Regions from separate parts of the Halopseudomonas salina genome, predicted to be linked through region 3. Evidence: predicted binding sites of a transcription regulator. Region 3 holds the regulator's gene; each other region holds the start of a gene.

Region 1 (6,899 bases), on a different contig from region 3:
TGTTTGGCGGCTTTCAAAGCCAAACCCCACCCTTCGTACGGGAGCCCAACGGCACTTACACCTACGAGGGGGACCAGGGACAGCGTTCAATTCAGATCGCAGGCTCTAAGCAATTGGCGATCAACGATAACGGCAAGGATCTGTTCGTTGACGTGGGCAACGTCAATCGCGTTGTGACTGAAAGAACATTGCCTGCGGACCCTGCGGTGCCTTTTCCGCGCATCTCGCTTGGCGTGGTAGAAGACAAGACAACTTACGATACCAAATTCTATCCGAATAACACCCTGTCCATTTCTATAGGGCCTGGCAATACTTACACCATTACGGGTGATGCTCCGGTGCCTGGGCCTGGTGATCCCGGCTATCCTTCAGCAGTGCCGGTATCCGGCACATTTGAGCCGAATGAAGAAAATAATCTGCAGATACGTATTGCTGGTGTGGTCGTTAATCTCGACGGCGCGTTGCAGGATGGGGATACCTTCACCATCAAACCCGGTGACACCGACGATACAGGCGAGAAGCGCAGCATCCTGCAGAATATCGCCTTCCTGCGCGAAACCCTGGAGGACCCGGGCAACTCGCCCGAAGACAAACTGCTACGCCGCGACAAGCTGGCAATCAGCCTGGAGAACGTCGATAACGCAATGAACAGCGTACTCAGTGTGCAGACCAGCATCGGTGCCCGGCTCAACGTTATAGAATCCACTGGCAACGAGAATGCCGAGGTATCTCTGATCAATACCAAGGTGCAGGCGGAGCTGTCGGAGCTGGATTACGCAGAAGCACTCAGCCGTCTCAGTCTGGAGTCGGTGGTATTACAGGCCGCCCAGCAAAGCTATGTAAAAATCAGTGGCTTGAGTCTGTTCAACCTGCTGCGCTGAATATGGGATTGGTGCCTAGAATCCCAAGGGGATTCGTGGCTTGTCGCCATCCAGCTTGAGGCCTACCTTGAGTATGGTGTCGTTGTCCACGGCAGCCACTACCCACGTATGACCTTCCCATTCCAGTTTGTCGCCTACCACGGGATGGCCCCCAAAGCGCTTGCCCAGAAAGACCGCAAGGGTAATGTCGCGGAGAGACTCGGGCACCGCGAATCCGTAGAAGCGGCCTACCGCACCCAGTTCGGCATCGCCCTCAAGAATAAAGTCGCCAAAGAAGCGCCGGGTTTCCAGGTAACTGGCGGCATGGGGTTTGCTGAATAACTTCGAAAGGGCAGGTAGGTCTCTCTGCCTGCCGATAATGCACAACACATCGTTCAGCGCGAGGGTAGTACTGCCGCGCGGATGCAATAGCTCGCTCCCGCGAAATACCGCCGCTATGCGGGAGTTGTTGGGCATGGCCAGTTCGCGCAGGCTGACGCCGACACACCAGTTGGCATTTTCCAGCTGGTAGATCATGACCTCATAAGCGCCATCCACTGCCACATCGAGACTCGTTCGCTGTAAGGGCTCTGGCTGAGGGGGGATTTCCACTTTGCAGAGGCGGGCCGCCAATGGCAGGCTGGAGCCTTGTAGCAGAAGTGATACCAGAACGACCACGAAGGCCACGTTGAACAGCAACTGCGCCTGCTCGAGCCCCGCAAGCAGGGGGAAGATTGCCAGAATGATGGGTACCGCTCCGCGCAGGCCGACCCAGGAGATGAATAATCGCTCGCGCCAGGAGAACACAAAGGGTGCCAGGCATATCAGCACCGCAAGCGGCCGGGCAATGAATATCAGAAAGAGGGCGATTCCAATGGCGGGCCCGGCGATAGGCATCATCTCGCTGGGTGTGACGAGCAGGCCGAGCATCAAAAACATGCCGATCTGACTAAGCCACGCCATTCCGTCCTGCACGTGGAGAATATTCTGCAGGTTGTGCACCCGGCGATTTCCAAGAACCACGCCGGTCAGGTAAATCGCCAGGAATCCGCTGCCCCCGATAGTATTGGCAAATGCAAACACCAGAATCGCGCCACTGGTGATCAAAAGCGGATAAAGACCGGTTGCCAATTTGACCCGATTTACCAGGCTTGCCAGCAGCACGCCCCCTGCCAGACCGCAAATGCCGCCGATACCAAATTGCTGGATGAAAACGCCAAGAAATTCCCAACTGACGCTTTGCTCCCCGGAAGCGAGTATTTCCACCAGGGTAATCGTCAGAAAGATCGCCATGGGGTCGTTGGAGCCGGATTCGATTTCCAGGGTGGCACCTACCCGTTGCTTCAGGTTGAGTCCCTTGCCTTGAAGCAGGGAAAACACCGCAGCGGCATCGGTTGAGCCGACAATGGCGCCAAGAAGCATTCCCTGGAGCCAGTGAATATCAAGTAACCAGGCTGTTACCATACCGGTCAGACCCGCACATACCACGACGCCTAGACTAGCCATCGATACCGCAGGCCAGAGTCCGACACGAAAGTTCTCGACCCGGGTTCGCATTCCGCCATCGAGCAGAATAATCGCTAATGCCAGACTGCCAATCATGAAGGCAGTACCGGTGTTATCGAAAGCGATCCCCCCGAACCCATCTTCTCCTGCAAGCATTCCGATGATCAGGAATATCAGCAGCAAAGGTATCCCCAGTCTTGAGGACAGGGAGCTGGCAAGGATGCTAGCGCATAACAGCAAGGCGCCAATCAGAAAAAGCGTGTTGATATAGTCCATGCGGCAGAGCAACTCATTCAGGTATCGTATCCGTCTTCACTATATAGGCTGATGCCGTTTGTGGGTGGAGGATTTGCTGTAATCTCAGTCAATTGCGAGCGGGGGGAAGGTGTGATGGATGCGGAATTCTGGCGAGAACGCTGGCAGCTCGGAGAAATCGGATTTCATAAGTCGCGGGCGAATCCATTGATGATGCGCTGGTGGCCCATGCTGAATCTGAGTCAGGGAGCGAGTGTACTGGTCCCGCTGTGCGGGAAAAGCCTCGACATGCTGTGGTTGCGCGACCAGGGTTTGGCGGTGGTTGGCGCCGAATTATCGCGGTTGGCCCTGGATAGCTTTATTGCGGAACACCAGCTCCCATGTGAATGGCTTGTGTGCGATGGCTTTGATGTGGCCAAAGGCGATGGGCTGACGCTTTATTGTGGCGATTTTTTTGCACTTGGGGTCGAGCAACTCCACAGCGTGAGTGCGGTATATGACCGTGCGGCCCTCATTGCCTTACCGCCACCGATGCGCCAGCGTTACGTTGCGCACCTGCGCGAATACCTCGAAGGTGGCTGGAAGATGCTGCTGATCACGCTTGACTATTGCCAGTCAGAACGCGCCGGTCCGCCGTTCAGCGTGCCGGATGCGGAGGTCAGGACGCTTTTTTCCGGTTGCTCGGTGTCGGTTCTGCATGAGGTCGACGTGCTCGGCGATCATCCTGTATTTCGCGACCAGGGCTTGACCAGCCTGATCGAGCGGGTCTACCTCATCGAAGAAAAGTGACCCGATGGCCACGGTGAGCGGCTCCTGCGGGCCGCTATCACGGGCGCTCGGGAGATTGGTAATATCAGGTCTGTTTCCTGCCCGGAGTTATCATGGCGGCCGCCCTTGCCTTGTTGTTCAAGCTTTTTCCGCTTTACATAACCGTTGGGCTTGGCTGGCTTGCAGGCCGGTTTCTCCAGGCGAGTGGTAGCCACATTGCCGGGATCATGCTGTACATTGTCACACCGTCGGTCGTGTTTTCGGGCGTGATGAATGCGCCTTTGTCAGCCAGCGTCATCATGCTTCCATTCCTGGTGTTCGGCTTTTGTACCTTCCTTGGCGTGGCTCATCTAATCGTCGCCCGTGGCTGGCTGAATAATGCCAGTGCCAACCTCATTCCACTGTCGGTGGGTACCGGTAACACAGGGTACTTTGGCATCCCCGTCGCGTTGTTGATATTCGGCGAGGAGGGTCTGGGTATCTATATAGTGTGTCTGCTGGGCACAACGCTGTATGAGAACTCAGTAGGCTTCTACCTGGCAGCGCGCGGACGTTTTGGTATTCGTGACTGTCTGCTGAAGGTCGCGCGTCTGCCTTCCATTTACGCCTTCTGTCTTGCCGTGATGCTGAATCTTGCTGACCTGAGTATTCCAGGGGTACTTGTACCCCTGTTCGATAATCTCCGGGGCGCCTACAGCATCCTTGGCATGATGATTATTGGTATGAGTATTCTGAGTTTTCGGGGTCTGGCAGGCGATTTGCGTTTTACCGCCCTGGCATTTTTTGGCAAATTCATTTCCTGGCCTCTGCTGGCTCTGGGGTTCTGGGGTATCGATAGCCTGTGGCTGCACATTTACGACGCTGCTGTGTACAAGGCGGTGTTTCTTATCTCCATCACACCGATTGCCGCCAATACGGTGGTAATAGCTACTCTGCTCGATACCGAGCCCCAGCAGGTGGCAGGAACGACGCTCTTGAGTACTGTATTTGCGCTGATCTACATACCCGTAATGGTCTCCCTTGTAATGTCATCGCTATGACAGCATTTTGCCTCCATGCATCCTGCCTGACAAAAATTGACCAGGTCATGCAAAATGCAATGAGGATCGGGATCGAAAAATTGTAAAATATTGATTTTATTGAATTTAAATATATTTAATTACTGGCATGACCTCTGCAACTCTCCCTGTATAGGCGATAGCGTCGCCATCAGCACTAGAGCTCATCACTCTGATTGATATTGGGAGGAATTTCAGAATGAAAGGTCGAGACGTTGCTTTTTTCGTCAGTATCCAGGGGATGCTGCTCGGTGCGGCATTCCTGCTCTCTACGGGTGAGGCGGACATTAATACCTCTGCACGCCAGGCGCCCCAGCAGGTCGAGATGCGCAGTTGGGTCGACGACAATCCCAGCTCTCGGGCAGTTGCGCGGCAAATGAACATGCGCACAACAGCGACTATCGAAAAGCCAGGAGAACCTGATGCTGTCGCGGTGGCGCTGGAGCGTGCAAGTCAACAACGCAGTTGGGTATTTTAGCAATTCCGGCTGGTTGTTCGCTCGTCGTGTATAGGCGACCTCGCATTACCCGTAAAGTTCATAATGATCCTGGTGCCCTGTGGTGTTCTACGCATGCAGAATGCACGACGGGGCGGCTTCCCCCTCATCTGGATTGTTCAGGCGCGGGGCGGGCTGAGACATAATTCAGCATGCACAGTCGCAAAATTTCCTCATGTTGTTCGATAAACGGCCGATATGGCAGCTAATATGTCAGTAAGAACTTCTTTCTGACAAAAAGGCGCCTTTTGCGATCGAGCCAAGGCCGCGAACCATATGAGGAAACAATAATGGCTTCTTTTCGTAATCTGGGTTTCCGCTGGAAGTTAACTCTTCCAATGGTACTGCTGGCCGGCCTTTTCTGTTTGCTGGGCGCCGTAGCCTTTATCGGCACCAATGATTTGTCCTCGCGCATGGAGCGTTTCTCCAGCGGCTTGTTGCCTCAGGCAACCAATCTCCTTGAAGCTGATCGGGACATGTACCAAGCGCTGGTTGCCGAGCGGTCACTTGTGCAGGGGGTGGCGCGCGTGGAGCGCGATAAGCTCGTGTCCGAACACGCAGATAACCTGCAGCAGGCGCTGGATCGGGTCAAGGTATCCACCTCGCTGGCGGTTTCTCCAGAGAGTAAGGCCTTGGGCCAGCAGTTTGTGCAGGTTTTCGGCGACTGGAAACGGGTCAGCCTGGAAGTGGTACGGCTGTCGCAGAGCGAAGCATTCCAGGACAAGGGCGAAGCTAATCAGCTCAGTTATGGTCAGTCTGCCGAGTTGTTTGGCCGGGCCCGCGATCTGATCGATCAGATGACTCAAGTTGTGGACGCCGAGGCTGCCACTGAATTAACGGACGCAGCAAGCTTTACGGCAGCCAATGCACGCAATCTGGCTCTGGTAGTCATTCTCGGACTCGTTATCTGTGTGCTGACCATTGCCTTTTTACCTGGTCTGATCGTCCGCCCGATCCAGGACATCCTTGCTCGTATCCGGGATATTGCCGGCGGTGGTGGCGATCTGACCAAGCGAGTTGAGGTCAGCTCGGCCGATGAAGTGGGGCAGCTTGGTGCGAGCTTCAATGAGTTCCTCGGTCAATTGCAGATGCTCATTCGCGAAGTTGCTGAATCGACACTCCTGGTGGCTTCAGCGTCAGAGCAGATGAGCGCCATAGCCGCCAACCAGGATCAGTTGGTGACAGACCAGCACCTGGCTATCGATCAGGTGAGTACAGCGGCAACCGAAATGACCGCAGCTATTCATGAAGTGGCTGATAACGCACACAGTACGGCCGAAGCTGCGCGTCAGGCGGACCAGCAGGGGAAAGCGACATCCGAAGTTGTTGGCCAGACCATGAATGCCCTGCGGCGCTTGGCCAAGGATGTGGCGGAAGCGGCAGGCGTCATAAACCGGCTTGAGCAGGACAGTGACAAGATAGGTGGCGTGCTGAGTGTCATTCAGGCGATTGCCGAGCAAACCAATTTGCTGGCACTTAACGCAGCAATCGAAGCTGCTCGTGCCGGCGAGCAAGGTCGAGGCTTTGCCGTGGTAGCCGACGAGGTGAGGACCCTGGCCGCGCGCACACAGGACTCCACCCGGGACATTCAGGAGATGATCCAGAGCCTGCAAGCTGGTAGTTCGCAGGCAGTGACTGTCATGCAGCGGGGTGCCACGCTGGCTGCAGAAAGTGTCGAGCAGGCAGAAGGCGCAGAGAGGTCGCTTAGCGAGACGGCACAGTCAGTGGTGCGAATCAACGACATGGCCGCACAGATCGCTTCGGCCTGTGAGGAACAGACTCAGACCACTGAAGAAATTGCCCGTAATATCAGTGGGATCCGGGATCTTTCTGATCAGGCGGCACAAAATTCCAGCGAGAGCCGTCAAGCCAGTGAGTCCATGGCGAGGCTTGCGGCCGGCTTGCAGCAACAGGTAGGGCGTTTCAGAACCTGAAATGGTACCTGGTCCGAAAAAA
Region 2 (6,899 bases), 150 kb from region 3:
ATTGACTGTCTGGTACTGCTTCATCGCTGCGTAAGCATTCATGGCGATATCCTGAGGTGAAGAACACATACCTCTGTATCGGCGATCCCGGGAAAACTTGAGGGGCAAAATGCAAAAAACACAGCGGGAGTGTCTCAACAAAAACGAGCGCAATGCGCCCGTATCCGTCAAGCGGGGGGTGTTTCCTGTTCAGCGTGCAAATTCGGTTCGATCGCATCCCAACCGTCTTTGATTTCTTCGAGCAGACCCTGCACCTCGTCCAGGCTACGCGGCGTATCATCCAACGCGACACCCGCGAGCTTACGGGTCATATAGTCATACAGGGCATCCAGGTTTTCGGCGATCTCGCCACCCAGATCCTTGTCTAGCGCCGCCTGCAGCGCACCAATGATACTGAGGGTGCTGCTTACAGCGACACCACGGCGTTCGGGGTTACCCGTCGCCTGGGCGTGGCGAGCCAGCTTGACGCGTTCAATCGCGCCGTTGAGCAGCAGTTGTACCGCGCGATATTGCGACACTTCCTGGGAAATGCTGACTTTTTTATAGGTATCGATTGGGCTTTTCATTAACGTCTATCCTGTCTGACAACGCCTGGGAGATTACTGAGTGCACCGCTTAGATAGTCGCTGGTGCCCGAGAGCTGAGCCACCAAGGCATCCATGGCGTTGAACTGGGAAAATAGCTGCGCTTCAAGCTTGTCGATGCGGCGTGTCAGTTGTTCACGCTGACCATCCACGCTGGAAAGCGTATTTTGCAGTGCCTTGGTGCGCGACTCGAGAATGCCACCACCCTGGGTGTAAGGGTCAGTCTTGGCTTCCAGTCTCGAAAGGATACCTGAGTCGCCAGTGAGGAACCCGCTCAGCTCCTCGAAGTTTTCCTCAAGTACCGTATCCATTCTCTGATCATCGATTTTCAACGTGCCATCGCGCTGGGTGGAAATTCCCAGGTCGGCGAGCAGGCGAAGGCCATTGGTTCCGCCCTGGGTAGAACCGAGCTCATTTCGAATAGCAGAGGAAAATGACCGCACCGAAGCATCACCAACAAGGGCTGCAGCCAATGGCTCTCCGTCATCACCACCTACCGAAGTTACCTTTGTCAGGCTGCCGATCGTACCCATCATCTTGTTGTAGGCATCGACAAATTTCTTCAGCGATCCCTTGACGCCCGCCCGATCCTCGGCAACACCCAGACTTATAGTGCTGGCGTTCTGCAAGTCCTCTGCGGATTGCGCAGACTTAAGGGTCAGCGTGACCCCCGCAATAGCGTCTTCAACAGTATTGCTGGCACTCGAGAGAGGGATGCCATCAATTGCCAGATTGGCGTCCCGGGCGTAGCTGATCACACGGGCCGCACGGGGATTTGCCGGGTCGTACGCTGCAGGTTCGTAATCAATCAGGGTCGGATCTGGGGGGGTGAAGTCCAACTGACCTAGGTTGCCGGTAGTACTGCTGGAGCTGACGCTGATATCGTTACCGTTACCCGCCTTGTCCGAACTCAGTACCAGACGTGCTCCGCCTGCACCGCTGGGGTCGCTTACGATCGTGGCGGACAGGCCGCTGTTTTTTCCGGCCGCATTGATCGCATCGCGGATCCCGGCAAGACTGCTGTCGTTTTCACCGATGGAAATATCGAGAGCTTCTCCACCCACAGAAATAGTGAGTGTACCGGTACCAACGGGGTCAGTGGCGTTATCCAACCCCTGCAGGGACAATTTGCTGGTCTGCGCCAGATTGAAGACCTGGACGCTGAAGTTGCCTGCGGTTGCCGTTCCATCTGCCTTGGCGGTAAAGATGTCCTGCTTGGCGGAGGTGGCACTACGTTTCTCGAACAGGGCGGGATCGTTGAGATCCTTGATCGCACTCTGGAAGTCGGAAATCGCACTCCGAAATTGTCCAAGCCCGGAGAACTTGGCCGTGGTGTCCCGCTCCAGACGATTCAGTTGAGCGGTTTTGGGAGCGCTTTCCGCATTCACCATTGCCTTGACGATATTATTGATATCGAGACCGGAACCAACACCTGTAAAACCTTGAATAGCCATAAGCCTGCCCCTACGACCGTTTTTTGGCGGTCTGCGTACCGAATAGAATGTCCCGGTAATGCAGGCAAGTTATGTGCCAGTAGAACCGGCCAGCAGCAAGCCCTCAGGCTTCTGCTTTAAACAGCAAGCTGCGAATTTCGGAAAGGCTCTCCGAGAGTCGCAACGCTTCTTCCGAGGGAATCTGGCGAATCACTTCGCCACTGGTAGCCTCGGTTACATTGATTACCACCCGGCCGCTGCTGTCATCCACGTTGAAGTTGATGTCACGCTGGACCGACTGGACGAAATTCTGCATGTCAGAAACGGCCGCATCTATTGCTTCACGGTCTGCTTCGACGGGCTGATCTGTCAAAGATGAGCGAGTAGCCTCATCCGTTTTGTTCGAGCTGATTGCTGATGCAACATCCGTTTGCTTGCCGGCAGCCCTGCCGACACTACCCGCCTCAACCGAAACACCGGCGCGTGCAGTGCTAGTTACTTCAAACGGTTTGAGAACGCCCATTTCCATGGTGCTTACCTCGCAAAGGAAAAAGCGGAGGGAAGGCTTTCAGCCCTCCCCCCGCAGTCTAGCTCCTATTCGACCTTAGCCCAAGAGGCTGAGGACGGCCTGGGGCAGCTGGTTGGCCTGGGCCAGGATTGAAGTACCAGCCTGCTGGAGGATCTGGTTCTTGGTCAGCTTCGCAGTTTCAGCAGCGAAGTCGGTATCCTGAATCCGGCCGCGAGCGGAAGAAGCATTCTCGGACACGTTCTGCAGGTTGCTGATAGTCGACTGGAAGCGGTTCTGGGCAGCACCCAGGTCCGCACGCTGGCTATCGATGGACTGCAGGGCGGCGTCGATGATGTAGACGGCTTCCTGAGCACCTTTGGCAGACGTGATGTCGATATCTTTCACAGAGTTATTAGATGTAACATCGGCCAGCGCCACTGCAGTCCCACCGCTGGCGGCCGTTTCGGCAGCAGCAGCAGTGGTGTCAGTAGCGAATGCGATCGACAGCTCACCCTTGTTGGCAGTACCAAGATCAGCATCAGTGATGACGTCAATTCCACCAGCGTCGTTGACGAACGCACCTACACCCATGTTGGCATCGTTGATAACTGTTGCCAGCAGCTGGGTCTGCTCGGCAGCGGTGGCGCCGGAGGCATATTCAGCGCTGATGGTAAATACGCGATCAGTACCGTCTGCACTGCCCTGCTCCACAGTGAAGCTTACAGCAACCGCACCGCTAGCCGTTGCTGCGGCTTGTGTAGCAATGGTACCGCTGCTGATGGAATCGGATTTCAATTCCTTGGTGCTAACCTCGTCCAGCTTGAGACTGATCGCTTCGTTCGCAGCACTACCAACCTGGAAGGTTTCGGTTCCGAAGCTGCCATCAAACAGCTTCTTGCCACCGAATGCAGTGGTGTTGGAAATCCGGTCCAACTCTTTCTTCAACTCGGTCACTTCAGAATTCAAGGCGTCACGCTCGGTGTCGCTGTTGGAGCCGTTTGCCGACTGCAGGGACAGATCACGCATACGCTGCAGGATGTTGGTGGATTCCTGCAGAGCGCCTTCGGCAGTCTGAGCGATCGAGATGCCGTTGTTGGCGTTCTTGGTAGCAACACCGAGACCATTGATCTGGCTGGTCAGACGGTTGGCGATCTGCAGGCCAGCCGCGTCGTCCTTGGCGCTGTTGATCTGCGAACCGGAAGACAAACGCTGCAGGGAAGTCTGCAGGTTGTTGGAAGATGCACCCAAGTTACGCTGGGCGTTGAGTGAAGCTACGTTTGTGTTGACTGTAAGAGCCATGGTAAGTACCTCGTAAACTTGGTTATGTTTGCCTGAGCAGCGATCTCAGGGCCGGCTTTGCCCAGGCACCCATTGAGTTCGCATTCAAGTACTGTATCGACGCCACTCACCAAAGCTTTAGGGGTTTTGAAAAAAATCTTTGTCAACCCGCCTGCACCTAATGTGGCGAGGCCGAGATACCAACCAGCCCTACCCTCTTATCGTCCACATTCGGACATTCTTTAACTCGGCAACTGGAAGATCATTCCGGCAACCACGCCTTACGCCAAAGATCGAGATTCGCCCCTTCAAGCATCCATTGGCTAGTCACCGCATCTCGAAGGGCGTCGCCCATGGCCTCACTGGCGTCAAGGTCTGCAAGATGCATCCGTATTGCCTCGACCCAGTCCTTGTAGCGATTTTTGACCCGTGTAACCGGCAAGTCGCCTTCATAACAGCGCAGTTCGCTACATATCACCGGATAGCCGCATGCGCCGTATTCCAGAAGCCTTAGGTTACTTTTGCATTCGTTGAACAAGTTCTGTTCTACCGGGGCAAGAGCCAGGTCTAGATTTAGCCGCGCCAACGCCGCCGGATACTGTGCGATCGGAACACCAGGATGATACTCATGGATATAGGGCCTTAATTTGTCAGGGCACATCCCGAAGAACACCCATTCCACCTCGTCAGAAAGCGCTTTGACTACATCCTCAATCATTTCCAGATCACCCGTGTGACTCGCCCCACCTGCCCACCCCACACGCGGCTTTTTGGCGGTACGCCTGTAGCTGACGGGTAAACTCCCCCTCCACAGTAGCGGATCGAGCGTGTTCTGCCTGACACGTATATCCGAATGGAAGTCGCCAAAAGCTTCGGCGATGGCGTCTGTGGAAACGACAAAACGATTGACAAAAGACAAGCCACGCCGCAAGGATTTGACAATATCCTTGGGCATGTGACTTCTATGCACACTTTTAAGCGGTAGATTCGGCAAATAGTCGTCCAGCTCATAGACTTTGAAGGCCCTGGAAAATGCACGCATCCGCCGCATCGCCTCAAGCCGTTCGTTGCTTATTTGTCGCTGCAGAACCACCACATCCGGATCGTAGCGTTCAAGATCAGTGACATGCATCAGCCCGCGAGAAAGGGCACCATCAATCAAACCAGCTGTCTTCAACGCGCTAAAAGGTTGAATGACCCGATACTGCCCACACCCGGTTTCATCAGCAGGATGCGCCAAGATGACAGGTACCGGACGAAAGACATTCAGAGGTCGCCAGGATATCTGCGGATCAGCCAGCTTGAAGCCGCCCGGCTTGGCTAGCGAGAAGTTGGGGTTATAAGCAGGGTCCCGCGCTAAACGAGGCAACCAGCGAGCGAAAAGCGCATCTTCGACCGCAACTGGCATAGCCTTTTTTTCAGCGCTATGAAGCAAGGTAGCTCTAGGCGTCCAGACCAGCATATGTCCGCTATCAGTAATACGCAGGCAGAGATCGACATCGCTCCCCTGATCAGCAAAGTGCTTGGCATCCATGCCGCCCACGTCAACATATAGCGACTTGCGCACCAACAGGCAGCTGTCAGCCACAGCGCTGATGTTCTGATCTACCTGTAGACGCTGCATGTATCCTGTAGCATCCAGTGACTCACCCAGAAACATGCCGGCAGCGGGGCCTTCCAGTCCGAGCACGAGGCCCGCGTGCGTAACCAGACCTTCCGAATTCACCGTACGCGCACCCACTACGCCGACTTCCGGTCTTTGACCGTGATTCATCAATGCATCCAGCCAATCTGCATCAATCACCGCTACATCTGGGCGCAAGAGCAACAGGTAATCACCGCTGGCGTTCAATGCGGCCTGATTACAGGCTTCGCTGTGACTCAAACGCTCCGGGGAGCGCATTACCTTTATCTGTTCGCTACCCATTTGCTCGACACCCTTCAACCAATCGAGTGTCGGCGACCTCTGGCTCTGATTATCGATCAGTAAAATTTCGTAGTTGGGGTAGTGAGTATTTTCGAGAACACTCATGACACAGCGCTGGGCCATCGCCAAATCGTCGCGCACAACAATCACCACCGAGACCATTGGTTGTTCCGAATGCCCATATTCCACCCTGTACTGGCCAGGACGGACGCTACTCAATTGTGCCTTTGAATAGCCGCGAGCCTGGAGATGCGAGAGTATCGCTGAGCGTTCGTCCGGGCTGTCGCGCAGGGTAGGCGCTGCCGAAATGACGAGAGGTTCGGGGATATGGCCAAGGCCGCTGATACCTTCCTGATTGACCAGACGCAGGATCAGGTCCAGTTCCATGGCCTCGCCCATCTGCTCGTCAAAGCCATCAAGACTGAGTAGGTGTTTGCGATTAAACAGCCAATGCTGCGCAACCCCACGTGGAAAGCTGAGTAGGTAATCAAGATTGAAGTCAGGACGCAGCGCAGCGCCATAGTCATCGTCGTCCTGACGATAAAGTGCGTCGCAGTAGATGCCGCGGCACTGCGGATCGGCCAGGAGTTCCAGCGAAGTCATCTGCAAACCGCTGGCGGTCAATTCGTCGCCTGCGCGCACCAGCATAATCCAGTCACTGTTATCGGCCACGAGCAGCTCGTTGAGTGTAGCGACCCAGTTATCCGGCTGAACCTGAAACCAGGAGCCCAGATGACCTTCCGGCTTGGATGAAGTGCTCAGCACCAGGGGATTGACATTATTGACCGCGACAAAATTCTGTATCGAATCGAGACTGCGGGTCAGCCCCTCAGTGTCACCATCCAGATCAATGATCACCACTCCCAGTTGCGCCGTATGATCCTTCTGTTTCTCCGTATACTCGGCGATCAAACGCTGCTGCACTGGCGTCAGGGTTCTGGCAGCCAGCCAGGTGCGTACGGATGCCGGGGCACCCTTTGCAACGACTCCCAGTCTACGCAACTGCGCGGCGCGTCCCTGGCGAACCTGTTCGCTGCCCAGATCAGAATGGCGACGGTAGATTTCCTGGTAAAGCTCGGCGTAGTTCTTTGCAGCTTGCTCTGATCGCCGTTCAGACGTTTCGTCAGCCACGCGCATCCTGACTTCAACGGTGGTCTGCTGCAGGTGTA
Region 3 (6,899 bases):
GTCGCCGGACTGGCTTCGGTGGGCAGTGGGTCGCTTGCGGGCTCGTCAGCAGCTGGCGTTGCCAGTCGTGCAAGGGCCTCGAGCAGGGCTGGATCGGCGGGCGTTGGCGGGGTGCGCTCGCGCACTTCGTCAAACATGGTGTTGACGCTGTCCAATGCCTGGAGGACGACGTCCATCAGCTCGGAATCAACCTTTCGCTCGCCCTTGCGCAGGATATCGAAGACGTTCTCGGCGATGTGACAGCAGCCTACCAGCGCGTCGAGCTGAAGAAATCCGGCGCCACCCTTGACGGTATGAAAGCCGCGGAAGATAGCATTGAGCAAGTTGGTATCGTCGGGACGATTTTCCAGCTCGATAAGCTGTTCGGACAACAATTCCAGAATCTCTCCGGCCTCAACCAGAAAGTCCTGGAGGATCTCTTCATCCGCATCAAAGCTCATGCATCCACTCCCGGGTAGCGCTTGTTATTAGAAGCCCAGGCTGGACAGAAGGTCATCGACTTCATCCTGCCCTGAGACAACATCTTCTCTTTTATCGGCATGAATCTGCGGACCTTCACCCTTGGGTGACACTTTTTTTGCTTCGGGGGTGGCTTTCTGATGCTCTATGCCGGCAAAACGATCCACCTGACCGGCCATGCGTACCAGATCCAGCAAGCTTTCCTCGACGTCATGCACCAGAGTAATCACCCGCTTGATCACCTGACCGGTGAGGTCCTGATAATCCTGAGCCATGACAATCTCATTCAACTGACCGCTGACCTGGGTGGCTGAGCTTTCGGTTTTCTCCAGAAAGTCACCCATGCGCTTGTACAGGTCGCGGAATTCGCCGGCGGCCATTTCGCGTCGCTGCAGACGTTCCCAGTCGGTGCGCAGTGCAGCGGCTTCCTGGCCCAGATTGGCAACGATAGGCGCACTGGCGTCAACCAGATCCATGGTGCGGTTGGCCGCCTTGTCGGTGAGTGTCACGACATAGTCCAACCGATCCGAGGCATCCGAGATACGCGTGGCTTCAACATCATCACCCAGCGCCTGGCTGGTATCGAGCTGAAAGTTGACGATGGCGTTGTGCAGCGCACGCGTCAGCAGCCCCACTTCATGATAGAGACCGCGGTCGCGTGCCTGATTGATCGCGTGAATGACCAGTATGGCTTCGCCGAACTGCCCTTTCTCCAAGAGATCGACCAACTGCCGCGCATTGTCCTTCAGGGAATGTTCGTATTCCTGAGCGGTAGCCTGGCCGGTGTCCTTACTTAACGCCATAACCTGTACCCCGGTTGTTATTTAGCCTGAACGCGCTCGAAGATCTTCTCGATCTTTTCCTTGAGTGCCTGAGCGGTAAACGGCTTGACAACGTAACCGTTCACACCGGCCTGGGCGGCCTCGATGATCTGATCGCGTTTGGCTTCAGCGGTAACCATCAACACCGGGAGATGCTTGAGGCGTTCGTCAGCTCGTACTGCACGTAGCAGATCGATGCCGCTCATGCCGGGCATGTTCCAGTCGGTAACCAGAAAGTCAAAATTACCGCTTTGCAGCATTGGCAGCGCGGAGGTGCCATCATCGGCTTCCGCCGTGTTGGTGAACCCCAGGTCGCGCAACAAATTCTTGATGATGCGCCTCATCGTTGAAAAATCATCAACGATGAGAATTTTCATATTCTTGTCCAAGTCGACCTCCGTACACACCAGGAAGAGTGCGTTGTCACACTCCGTTAAGCTACTGGCCAAACAAGCCTTTCACGTTTTATTGACGCCAGTGTAACCGGAGTGGCCCAATCGTGCTGCCTCCGCTGACATTAGTTCGTCTTCGTACCTGTTACTGCCAGGCGATATTCTCGTTCTGTGGGCATTGTCCGGATGTTGACCACAAAATCAATCATTTCGCCATCCGCCCAGCCTGGCGCGCAGCCGCGCTGCGCACTGACTGTGTAACTGACTGACGCGCGACTCACTGACACCAAGCACTGCGCCTATTTCCTTGAGGTTCAGCTCTTCGTCGTAATATAGCGACAGCAGCAGACGCTCACGCTCGGGCAGGGTGTCAATTGCTTCCACCAGAGCCTGGCGAAAACGCTGGTCCTCCAGCCCGCCAAAGGGCTCTTCGTCGCCGTGTGCGTCGGCCCGGGTTCCGGATTCGAGCAGGTCATCGAAGCTGAACAGCTTGCTGCCGGCTGTATCATTGAGGATCGAATAATATTCCTCAAGACTCATTTCCAGCTCTGCAGCTATCTCCTGATCCTTGGCATCACGTCCCAGCCGCGACTCGACGGCGCGCACTGCATCACTGACCATGCGAGTATTGCGGTGTACCGAACGTGGCGCCCAGTCACCCTTGCGTACCTCATCGAGCATGGCCCCACGAATACGGATACCGGCATAGGTCTCGAAGCTGGCGCCCTTGGAATTGTCAAACTTGCGAGAGGCTTCGAGCAAGCCGATCATGCCGGCCTGTATAAGATCATCAACCTGGACGCTGGCCGGCAGGCGGCCCAGCAGATGGTAGGCAATACGCTTGACCAGAGGAGCGAACTGTTCGACCAGACGATCCTGGGAACCCGCGGAACCCTGTGCGCGTGTATACATGCTCACCCCACCTGCCGTTAAGGTCATAGGCCTGTTCCGGTCTGTTGCACCAGGCGCTCGACAAAAAATTCAAGGTGGCCGCGTGGATTGGCCGGTAATGGCCAGGCGTTCACCTTCTGTGCGATCCCGCGGATCGCCAGCGATGCCTTGCTACGCGGGAAAGCATCATATACCGCGCGCTGTTTCTGCACCGCCTTGCGTACGTTTTCATCGTAGGGTACCGCGCCAACATACTGCAGGGCCACATCCAGAAACCGATCGGTGACCTTGGTCAGCTTGCTGAACACCAGACGACCTTCCTGGGGAGTGTGAACCATGTTGGCCAACACGCGAAAGCGCGTCATGCCGTGGTCACGATTAAGCAGTTTGATCAGCGCATAGGCGTCGGTAATCGAGGTGGGCTCATCGCAGACAACCACCAGAACTTCCTGGGAGGCGCGTACGAAGCTCACAACCGAATCGCCGATTCCGGCGGCGGTGTCGACAATCAGCACATCGATATTGTCACCGATTTCACTGAACGCCTGAATCAGACCCGCATGCTGCTGGGGATTGAGGTTGACCATGCTGGCAGCGCCGGAAGCGGCTGGAACGATGCGGATCCCCCCGGGGCCGTTGAGCAGCACATCGCGCAGCTCGCAGGTTCCTTCCAGCACGTCAGCCAGCGTCGCCTTGGCCTTGAGTCCGAGCAGAACGTCGACGTTGGCCAGACCAAGGTCAGCATCAAGCAGGACGACACGCCGCCCCAAATCGGCAAGTGCGAGGCCGAGATTGACTGACACGTTGGTCTTGCCTATGCCGCCCTTGCCGCCGGTGACCGCAATAACCTGAACCGGATGTTTGCTGCCCATCTGCGTTGATTACCTTCTTATAAGTTCGGTTAGCTTGCCCGCTGGGTGTGTAGTATACCGGCAAACACATCTGCCATGGCCTGATCTGCCGGCGCCTCGTTGCCCGCCAGACTGACCGCGCGGCTGACCAGCTGATGCCCCACTGCCTTGGCAATATCATCCGGTATGCGCTGGCCATCTGCCAGATAGGCTACCGGTAAACCCTGTTGCATGGCCAGACCCAATGCTTCTCCGAGAGTGGCTGCCTCGTCGACCTTGGTCAACACGCAACCGCTGAGGCCACAGACCTTGTAGGTGTGATAAGCAGCCTTGAGCACCTGATACTGACTGGTTGCTGCCAGCACCAGCAACTTGCTGACACGATGGCCCAGTGCCGCCAGTTGATTGAGCTGGCCGTGAAGATGCGGGTCCTGGGCCTGAAGGCCGGCGCTGTCGACCAGCACCAGGCGCTTGCCGGAGAATTCCTGAAGCACATCGGCCAGGCTGTTTTGCTCGTCAACCACGCGCACCGGCACATTGAGAATACGCCCAAGGGTACGCAATTGCTCGTGGGCACCAATGCGATAGGTATCCATGGTGACCAGAGCCACATGCTGGCTGCCATGCTTGAGCACATAGCGTGCGGCAAGCTTGCCCAGGGTGGTGGTCTTGCCGGCGCCGGTGGGACCGACCAATGCAACAATGCCGCCCTGATCAACCAGCTCTTCGCGCATGACCGGGATGCTGTGGGCCAGGTGCGCCAGCAGCATCCGCCAGGCCTGGCGCGTATTGGTTTCGTTAGCTACCAGTTGCAGCAGCTTCTGGCTCAATTCGGCTGGCAGGCCCAGTTGGGTAAGACGCCGCCAGAGGCTGGCCTGTTGTGGGCGCTGCTGATTGACCTGACCCCAGGCCATGCTACCCAACTGCGCTTCGAGCATTTCGCGCAGACCGGCAATTTCATCGCGCATGGCGCTCAGGCCGGAGCTGCTTTCGGGTTCGGAGTGAGTCTGCTGCCGAGTGGGTGCTGCCTGGGCGCGGGGCGCCTCGGGGACCGGGTCGGCGATTTCGTTATTCAGTCTGTCGAGCAGCTCGCGGGCAACAGGCGAGCCATCGCGCACTGCCTGGCGCATGGTCTCGCCAAACAACTGCCGATTGACGCTGGGCTGCTCGGTCGAACGGTCGCCGGCCTCAAGCTGAGCCCGGGCGCTGACGATGCGCTCCTGGGTTTTCTTGAGCTCCTGGCTCAGGCCTGGGGTGGGCGGAGTCAGGCGTGGCGCTTCGTAGTCCACCGCGGCGGTCAGTTCCACGCCGCCAACAACCCGGCGGTTGCCGATAATCGAGGCGTCGGCACCCAGCTCCTCGCGGACCAGCTTCATCGCCTGGCGCATATCGGCAGCAAAGAACCTTTTTACTTTCATGGCTGACCCACCCTTCTATTCGTATGTATTAGCTTTGGCCGACCGTAGCAACGATGGTGACCTGCTTGCTGTCCGGTATTTCCTGGTAGGACAGCACATGGGCTCCGGGGGCTGCGTAGCGAACAAACTTGGCCATCATGCCGCGAACCGGTCCCGCTACCAGCAATATCGCCGGCTTGCCCTGCACTTCCTGCCGCTGTACCGCATCGGCCAGTGAACGCTGAAGCTTCTCGGCCATGCCCGGTTCGAGCATGATGCCGTCGTCACCCCCCTGACCGGCCTTCTGTAGACTCTGTAGCAATATCTGTTCCAACCTTGGCTCCAGAGTGATCACAGGTAGCTCCGAGTCAAGCCCTACAATGCTTTGTACGATGGAGCGAGCCAGCGCCACGCGAACAACCGCAATCAGTGCGCCAGGATCTTGACTCTTGCCAGGCTGGTTGGCGATAGCCTCGGCGATGGTGCGAATGTCCCGGACCGGCACCTGCTCCTGCAGCAGGCCCTGCAGAACCTTGAGCAGCCCTGACAGGGAAATGATGCCAGGCACCAGCTCCTCTGCCAGCTTGGGGGAAGCCTTGGCCAGCACCTGCAGCAACTGCTGAACCTCCTCATGACCAAGCAGTTCGTGGGCATGCTTGTGCAGTATCTGATTGAGGTGGGTGGCCACCACGGTGCTGGCGTCCACCACGGTATAACCCAGTGATTGCGCCTGATCCTTCTGCATCGGCTCGATCCAGACTGCATCCAGACCAAACGCCGGATCCTTGCCGGCCAGGCCCTTGATCTCGCCAAAAACCTGACCCGGGTTGATGGCCAGCTCGCGGTCGGGGTACACCTCGGCCTCCGCCACACCCACGCCCATCAGTGTGACGCGATAGGAATTGGGCGACAGATCCAGGTTGTCGCGAATATGCACAGAGGGCATCAGAAAGCCCATGTCCTGGGAGAGCTTCTTGCGCACACCCTTGATTCGCGCCAGCAGCTGGCCCCCCTGGTTGCGATCAACCAGGGGAATCAGGCGGTAACCGACTTCCAGGCCGACCATATCTACCGGAGTGACGTCGTCCCAGCCCAGCTCACGGGTTTCAGGGCGAGCCAGAGCGGGCACTTCCGCTTCCTGGCGCTGCACTTCTTCCGCCTCGACCAGCTTCAAACGCTGGCGGTTGGCGATGTAATACGCAGCGCCGGCGGCCAGGGCACCGAGACTCAGGAAGGAGAAGTGCGGCATGCCGGGAATCAGACCCATGACGATCATGATCGCCGCCGCAATCGCCAGTGCCTTCGGCGAGGCAAACATCTGACGGTTGACCTGCGCGCCCATGTCTTCGGAGGTGGAAACGCGGGTCACCATAATTGCTGCAGCAGTGGACAGCAACAGCGACGGTATCTGCGCCACCAGACCGTCACCAATGGTCAACAGCACGTAGATACGTCCGGCGTCAGCGAAGCTCAAGTCGTGCTGGGCGATGCCGATTGCCAGACCACCAATGACGTTGATGAACAGAATCAGCAGACCGGCGACCGCGTCACCGCGAACAAACTTGCTGGCACCGTCCATGGAGCCGTAGAAGTCTGCCTCCTGGGCCACTTCCTGGCGACGTAGCTTGGCCTGTTCCTGATCGATAATGCCGGCATTGAGGTCGGCATCAATGGCCATCTGCTTGCCGGGCATGGCATCCAGGGTGAATCGCGCACTGACTTCGGAGATTCGTCCGGCGCCCTTGGTTACCACGACGAAGTTGATGATCATGAGGATCGCGAAGACCACCAGACCGACCACATAGTTGCCGCCGATCACCACCTCACCAAAGGCCTGGATAACCTTGCCCGCGGCATCTCCACCCTCATGACCGTAGAGCAGCACCACCCGCGTGGAGGCCACGTTCAGCGCCAGGCGTAGCAAGGTCGCCACCAGCAGGATGGTCGGGAACACAGCGAAGTCCAGGGGCCGCAGGGCGTAGGCACAGACCAGCAGCACCACTAGCGCAAGCGCGATATTGAAGGTAAAGAGCACGTCGAGCAGAAATGGCGGTACTGGCAGCATCATCATGCCGAGCATGACCAGCA

What was found. The regulator FliA, encoded in region 3, starts transcription of late flagellar genes. The targets are predictions, from matches to a motif close to CTAAAGTTTNNNNNNNNNNNGCCGNTAA.
Region 1: a site for FliA is predicted at 5,116-5,143, ahead of IEV54_RS02240 (methyl-accepting chemotaxis protein). Genes of this name have one in related genera too.
Region 2: a site for FliA is predicted at 3,918-3,945, ahead of IEV54_RS08935 (flagellin). Genes of this name have one in related genera too.

The regions. Positions count from the first base shown of each region.
Region 1 is NZ_BMFF01000001.1:443,448-450,346, forward strand. It holds gene flgL (flagellar hook-associated protein FlgL) at 1-881, shown strand, start outside; gene IEV54_RS02220 (potassium/proton antiporter) at 897-2,642, opposite strand; gene IEV54_RS02225 (thiopurine S-methyltransferase) at 2,757-3,410, shown strand; gene IEV54_RS02230 (AEC family transporter) at 3,503-4,429, shown strand; gene IEV54_RS02235 (hypothetical protein) at 4,647-4,925, shown strand; gene IEV54_RS02240 (methyl-accepting chemotaxis protein) at 5,234-6,877, shown strand.
Region 2 is NZ_BMFF01000003.1:330,501-337,399, forward strand. It holds gene fliS (flagellar export chaperone FliS) at 1-42, opposite strand, end outside; gene fliS (flagellar export chaperone FliS) at 168-566, opposite strand; gene fliD (flagellar filament capping protein FliD) at 566-2,038, opposite strand; gene IEV54_RS08930 (flagellar protein FlaG) at 2,142-2,546, opposite strand; gene IEV54_RS08935 (flagellin) at 2,622-3,824, opposite strand; gene IEV54_RS08940 (glycosyltransferase) at 4,066-6,899, opposite strand, start outside.
Region 3 is NZ_BMFF01000003.1:180,018-186,916, forward strand. It holds gene IEV54_RS08205 (chemotaxis protein CheA) at 1-440, opposite strand, end outside; gene IEV54_RS08210 (protein phosphatase CheZ) at 468-1,262, opposite strand; gene IEV54_RS08215 (chemotaxis response regulator CheY) at 1,280-1,657, opposite strand; gene IEV54_RS08220 (RNA polymerase sigma factor FliA) at 1,874-2,611, opposite strand; gene fleN (flagellar synthesis regulator FleN) at 2,608-3,435, opposite strand; gene flhF (flagellar biosynthesis GTPase FlhF) at 3,465-4,832, opposite strand; gene flhA (flagellar biosynthesis protein FlhA) at 4,861-6,899, opposite strand, start outside.